2 regions of the Stenotrophomonas sp. STEN054 genome follow, and region 1 is predicted to be linked to the other one. Evidence: riboswitches for the same ligand, from Rfam matches in the RefSeq annotation. Region 1 holds a riboswitch; the other holds the start of a gene.
The links. A riboswitch is a leader RNA that binds a small molecule or an ion and turns the genes downstream of it on or off. The one in region 1 is predicted to bind thiamine pyrophosphate.
Positions count from the first base shown of each region.

Region 1 (3,264 bases):
CGGTGCGGTGGTGGGCGGCGTGGCCGGCCATCTGATCTCCAACGGCGACCCGACCGCGACCGTCGGCGGCGCGGTGGCCGGTGGTGCCATCGGCAACCTGACCACCAAGGACCGCCACGACAACCGCCATGACCGCCGCTATGACAACCGTCGCTACGATCGCGGCTACAACCGCGGTTACAGCCGCGGCTACCACGACCGTGGCCATGACCGCCGCCACTACCACGATCGCGGCCGTCATCGCGGCTGGTAAGCGCGCCTCAGTGTGATGATTCCGGCAGCGGGCAGATCCTGGATCTGCCCGTTTTCGTTACTGCCAGCGCGGGTTGCGCCGGCGGCGTCCATGGCGTTGAATGCGCAGCCTTGGTGATTCCTTTCCGGGCAGCGGCTGCGGCATGATTTCTTCCCCCCATCGCGTGCAGGGCCTCAACAACGACGAGGTCGCTGCCGACTGGCCAGCGATCAGCGCCGACGAAGTGGCGTGGCTGTGCACGCAGTACCCGGCACTGGCGGCGGACAGCACGCTGTACTGGCACAGCCCGCGCCCGCTGTCGGCGGCCGCGATCGTGCAGGGCGTGATGGGCCGGGTGTTCATCAAGCGCCACCACCACAGCGTGCGCAGCGCCGGCTGCCTGCAGGAAGAACACCGTTTCATCGCCCACTTGGCCACACACGGCGTGCCGGTGGTGCAGGTGCTGGCCGCCGCTGACGGCGCGACCGCCGTCGAGCACGGGCCGTGGACCTACGAGCTGCACGCCGCGGGTGCGGGTGCGGACCTGTACCGCGACGCGGTGTCGTGGTCGCTGCTGACCGACAGCGCGCAGGCGGTGCAGGCCGGGCGCATGCTGGCGCGCCTGCACCAGGCCTCGGCCGGTTTCCACGCGCCACAGCGCAGTACCCACATCCTGGTGGCGCGCGACGACCTGATCCGCGCCGACGATCCCATCGCCACGCTGCAGGCCGACCTGCCGAACCGCCCCGGCCTGGCGCGCTACCTGGCGCGCATTCCCTGGCAGGCACAGCTGCGCGCGGAGGTGCTGCCCTGGCACGAGGGCTTGGCGGCACGCCTGCGCGACGAACCACGGCTGTGGGCGCACAACGACTGGCACGTCTCCAACCTGCTGTGGGATGCCGACGGCGCGGTGGCCACCGTGCTCGATTTCGGCCTGGCCTCGCCCACCAGCGCGCTGTTCGACCTGGCCACCGCCATCGAGCGCAACGCCGTGGCCTGGCTGGAACTGGAACGCGGCGACGACGCCGTGCGCATCGACATCGCCCTGGCCCTGCTGCAGGGCTACCGCGAGGTGCTGCCGCTGTCGGCCGCGCGCGTGCAGCTGCTGGCGGATCTGTTGCCGATGGTCCATTTCGACTTCGCACTGTCCGAAGTGGAGTATTTCGAAGGCATCACCGGCTCCACCGCCAATGCCGACGTGGCGTGGCAGCCGTTCATGCTGGGGCACCCGGCGTGGTTCCACACGAAGGCGGGCCAGGCCTTGCTGCAGGCGCTGCGCGCGGCGGCGTGAGGTTGGGTGGGGTCGGATCCCGTTCCGCAGGAAGCGCTCTGACCCCTCCTTCGACCCGTGGCTCGCAAATCGCCACCATTTGTAGTGAAATGGCCATCTGAAGCGGGGGTGCCTGGATTGCCAGGCTGAGAGAGTCCCTTGGAACCTGATCCGGTTTGCACCGGCGTAGGGAGCTTTGAGCAGCAGTCGCACCCCCGTTCCGGGCAGGTGCGTCCGTGCGCCGTCGCTTCGTCTCCCTTGCTGTCAGAAGACGAACCGAATGAACCGCTGCCTGCGCCCCACCCTGCTCGCCCTTGCCCTCTGCGCCGCCCTGCCGCTGCATGCCAGCGCTGCCGAGGCATCTCCCGACGTGGACGCCACTGGCGCCGAACGCTCGCCGACCGAGCTGGCCGCCGTGCGCGTGCAGGCCGGCAGACCCGCGGCCGATACCTCGCGCGCCAATGCCTTCGGCGGCGGCAGCTGGAAGGACACGCCGGCCTCGGTGAACGTGCTCGACCGCGATTACCTCGACCGCCGCCAGGTGCGTTCGCTGTCCGAGCTGACCAGCAACGATGCCTCGCTGGGCGATGCCTACGCACCGGTCGGCTACTACCAGAACATCGCCATCCGCGGCTTCGCCCTGGACGCGGCCACCGGCTACCGCTTCAACGGCCTGGCCATTGCCGGCGAACAGCGCCTGGCCCTGGAGAACGTGCAGGAAGTGCAGATCCTCAAGGGTGAAGCCGGCCTCGCCGCCGGCGTGATGGCACCGGGCGGCATCATCAACTACGTGGGCAAGCGCCCGGCCGAAGTGCGCACCGTCACCCTGGGCACCGATTCGGAAGGCTCGCGCTATGTCGCTGCCGATGTCGGCCACTGGATCACGCCGCGATTCGGCGTGCGCCTCAATGCGGCGTGGGACGCCAGCAACTCCTACGTCGAGCACGCCGATGGCAACCGCAATTTCTACTCGCTGGCCGCTGACTGGTTCATCGGCGAGCGCGGCAAGCTGGAAGTGGATGCCAACTACCAGACCAGCACGCAGCGCTCGGTGTCCGGCTATCAGCTGCTGGGCGCCAGCGAGCTGCCGCGCGGCGTCGACCGCAAGCACCTGCTTGGCTACCAGCCGTGGCAGCGCCCGGTGGATATCGCCAGCACCAACATCACCACCCTGCACACCTACGATTTCAACGAACGCTGGCAGTCGCGCGTGTCGGTGGGCTACAGCCGATCGGTCATCGATGACAACGTGGCCTTCGCCTACGGCTGCTACTACACCGCGCAGTGCGCCGATGGCGGCACGCCGGGCAACTACTTCGCGCCCAATGGCGACTACGACATCTACGATTACCGCAGCCCGGACGACACCCGCCGCAACCAGCAGGCGCGCGGCGAACTGCGCGGCCGCTTCGATACCGGCAGCGTCGGCCATGAGATGACCGTCGGCGCCGACTATTTCCGCCGCACCGTCGACCGCCGCCCCAGCGTCAACGAGTACGTGGGCAGCGCCAACATCCACGATGCACAGGTGCCGGTGTACGCGCCCTCGCCGCTGCAGCCGGGCCCGTCCGCGCGCCGCCTCGACAGCCGCCAGACCGCCGTCTTCGCGCTGGACCGCATCCGCTTCGGCGATGACTGGCAGTGGCTGGCCGGTGGCCGTTTCGTGCGCCTGGACGAGCGCGCCTATGACAAGCGCGGCGCCCTGCAGCGGCAGAGCCGCCTGTCGCGCTTCCTGCCGCAGACCGCGCTGGTGTGGAAGGCC
Region 1 covers NZ_JBXFWG010000038.1:32,539-35,802, forward strand. The annotation lists gene AC1VXD_RS14670 (glycine zipper 2TM domain-containing protein) at 1-253, shown strand, start outside; gene AC1VXD_RS14675 (phosphotransferase enzyme family protein) at 396-1,523, shown strand; TPP riboswitch at 1,618-1,712, shown strand; gene AC1VXD_RS14680 (TonB-dependent receptor) at 1,783-3,264, shown strand, end outside.

Region 2 (3,264 bases), on a different contig from region 1:
GGTGATGTGGTCGTACCCTGGTGCAATGTCGGTGGTCAGCGGCCCCAGCGTGTAGAACGGCGCTTCACCACATTCGTGCAGCTGCTTGTCCATGTTTTCCTTGATCAGCTGCATCGGCACGTGCCCGGGGCCTTCGATCATGGTCTGCACGTCGTGCTTCCAGGCGATCTTCGTCAGTTCGCCCAGCGTCTCCAGTTCACCGAACTGCGCCGCGTCGTTGGCATCGGCGATGCAGCCCGGGCGCAGGCCATCGCCCAGCGAGAAGGTCACGTCATAAGCCTTCATGATTTCGCAGATGTCCTCGAAATGCGTGTAGAGGAAATTCTCCTTGCGGTGCGCCAGGCACCACTTGGCCATGATCGAGCCGCCGCGGCTGACGATGCCGGTAACACGCTTGGCGGTGAGTGGCACGTAGCGCAGCAGCACGCCGGCATGGATCGTGAAGTAGTCCACGCCCTGCTCGGCCTGTTCGATCAGCGTGTCGCGGAAGATTTCCCAGCTCAGCGCTTCGGCACGGCCGTCGACCTTCTCCAGCGCCTGGTAGATCGGCACGGTGCCGATCGCCACCGGCGAGTTGCGGATGATCCACTCGCGTGTTTCGTGGATGTGCTTGCCGGTGGACAGGTCCATGACCGTGTCGCCGCCCCAGCGGATGGCCCACACCAGCTTCTCCACCTCTTCGGCAATCCCCGAGGACACCGCGCTGTTGCCGATGTTGGCGTTGATCTTGGTGAGGAAGTTGCGGCCGATGATCATCGGCTCGGTTTCCGGGTGGTTGATGTTGTTGGGCAGCACCGCGCGCCCGCGGGCGATTTCATCGCGCACGAATTCGGGGGTGATGATGTCCTGGATGGCGGCGCCGAACGACTGCCCTGGATGCTGCTGCAGCAGCGCCGCATCGCGGATCGCCTCGAGCCGCTGGTTCTCACGGATGGCGACGAACTCCATTTCCGGCGTGATGATGCCGCGCCGTGCGTAATGCATCTGGGTGACGTTGGCACCGGCACGCGCACGCCGTGGCAGGCTGCGCGCGGGAAAGCGCACGGGGGCGAGCTTCGCATCGTGTTCGCGGTCGCGACCGAACGCCGAGCTCAGGCCATCGAGCTGTTCGGTGTCGCCCCGCTCCTCGACCCAACCGCGGCGCAGAGCCGGCAGACCTGCTGAGAGATCGATCCGCGCCTCCGGGTCGGTGTAGGGGCCGGAGGTGTCGTATACCGTGACCGGCGCGTTGTCGCCGCCGCCGAACAGTGCGGGCGTGCGGGACAGCACGATTTCGCGCATCGGAACGCGTACGTCGGGGCGCGAGCCCGGCACATGGATCTTGCGCGAACCGGCAATCGGCTGGATCACCGACGTGGAGAGTTGCTGGGCCTGCTGCTGCAGGGCGGAGAGCTGTGCGTTCATCGGGCATCGTCCAGGAAGGGTCAGGGACGAAGCGGCGGCGCACTGCGCACCGCGCCCGGACGGTCCTTGGGCGGACTCCGGGCACGGCTGCACTGCAAAGCTTCCCTACGCCGGTATGAGCCGGATCAGGTTCCAAGGGACTATCTCAACCGCGACCACCAGGCCGCGGTACCCCCGCTTCTTGCCGCGCATTAGAGCACGAAGGTGCGGGGAAAGGGGCCAGAGCCCCGTTGCGGAGCAACGGGACCCAACCCTCGTTAACGGCACGATGACATTCCGTTCAGTAACGTGATCCGGCGCCGCATGCACGGCCCTCGCTGCAAGCTCTGGCTCGCTCCCCTCACTCGCTTGATCGGAGAAGCTCCTTCATGGTGTTTCGCATTTCCATCGCACTGGTGCTCGTCCTGGTGCTTCTTGCCGGCTTCGCGCCAGGCCCCTTCAATACCTTCGTGCAGTCGGTCCTGGCCGATGTCATCCGCAGCGTTGGCTGGCTCTATCTGCTGGTGGTGTTCCTTGCACTGACCTTCCTGATGTACCTGGCCTTCGGCCGCTTCGGCAACCTGCGCATCGGCGGAGAAGACGCTGAGCCCGAGTTCTCACGCGCGAGCTGGATGTCGATGCTGTTTGCGGCCGGCATGGGCATCGGCCTGGTGTTCTGGGGCGCGGCCGAGCCCATTTCCCACTTCACCAAGCCACCGGAAGGGCTGGCACCGCAGAGCATGGATGCTGCGCGCGCGTCCATGCGCTATGCATTCTTCCACTGGGGACTTCATCCTTGGGCGATCTATGCGCTGATCGGCCTGGCAATGGCGTGGTTCCAGTTCAACCGCAATGGACGCGGCCTGGTCAGTGACATGCTGCAACCGATCATCGGCCACCACCACCGCGGCTGGATCGGCAAAGTGGTCAACGTCGCGGCGGTGGTCGCCACGGCCATTGGCGTGGCCACCACGCTGGGCTTCGGTACCATCCAGATCGGCGCCGGCGTGGAGCGCATCTTCGGCCTGGAGGCGGGCGTGCCCTTGCAGATGACCATCATCGCGGTCGCCTTCGTGCTGTACATGGCATCCACCGCCAGTGGCGTCGAGCGCGGGGTGAAGTGGCTGTCCAACTTCAACCTGGCACTGGCGGCACTGCTGGCCGCCATCGTGCTGGTGCTCGGCCCGACCGGTTTCATCTTCGACACCTTCACCACCACGTTGGGGTCCTACCTCAACCAACTGGTGACCATGAGCCTGCGCATGTCGCCGTTCTCGGGCAGCACCTGGGTGGCCGACTGGACGATCTTCTACTGGGCCTGGTGGATCTCCTGGGCCCCGTTCGTTGGCTCCTTCATCGCCCGCATCTCGCGTGGGCGCAGCGTGCGTGAGTTCGTGATCGGTGTCGTGCTGGCGCCGACGCTGCTGGGCTTTTTCTGGTTCACGGTGTTTGGTGGCACGGCGCTGTGGTCGCAGATCTTCGGCCATGCCGATCTGGTGCAGGCACTGGGTAACGGTTACGAGACGGTTCTGTTCACAATGTTTGACAGCATGCCGATGCCCTTGCTGCTGTCGTGCATCGCCCTGGTGCTGCTGATGATCTTCTTCGTCACCTCTGCTGATTCGGCGGTACTGGTGCTGGCCAGCATGTCGACCGACGAGGCGGGCGATCCGCCGCTGAAGCGCAAGCTGGCCTGGGGCGTAGCGGTGGCATTGATCGCGGCGGCTCTGCTGTTGGCCGGCGGCCTGGATGCGCTGCAGGGGATGATCACGATCGCGGCGCTGCCGTTCGCACTGTTGATGGTGCTGGTGATGGTGTCGCTGTACCGGGTGCTGGATGAGGAGTACACGCGGGAGCGGCGGCAGGCGCTGCGGCAGCGGC
Region 2 covers NZ_JBXFWG010000014.1:53,045-56,308, forward strand. The annotation lists gene thiC (phosphomethylpyrimidine synthase ThiC) at 1-1,404, opposite strand, end outside; TPP riboswitch at 1,489-1,590, opposite strand; gene AC1VXD_RS07775 (BCCT family transporter) at 1,773-3,264, shown strand, end outside.
Region 2: it holds a riboswitch for thiamine pyrophosphate, as region 1 does, so the genes downstream of both, thiC (phosphomethylpyrimidine synthase ThiC) here and AC1VXD_RS14680 (TonB-dependent receptor) in region 1, are expected to answer to the same signal.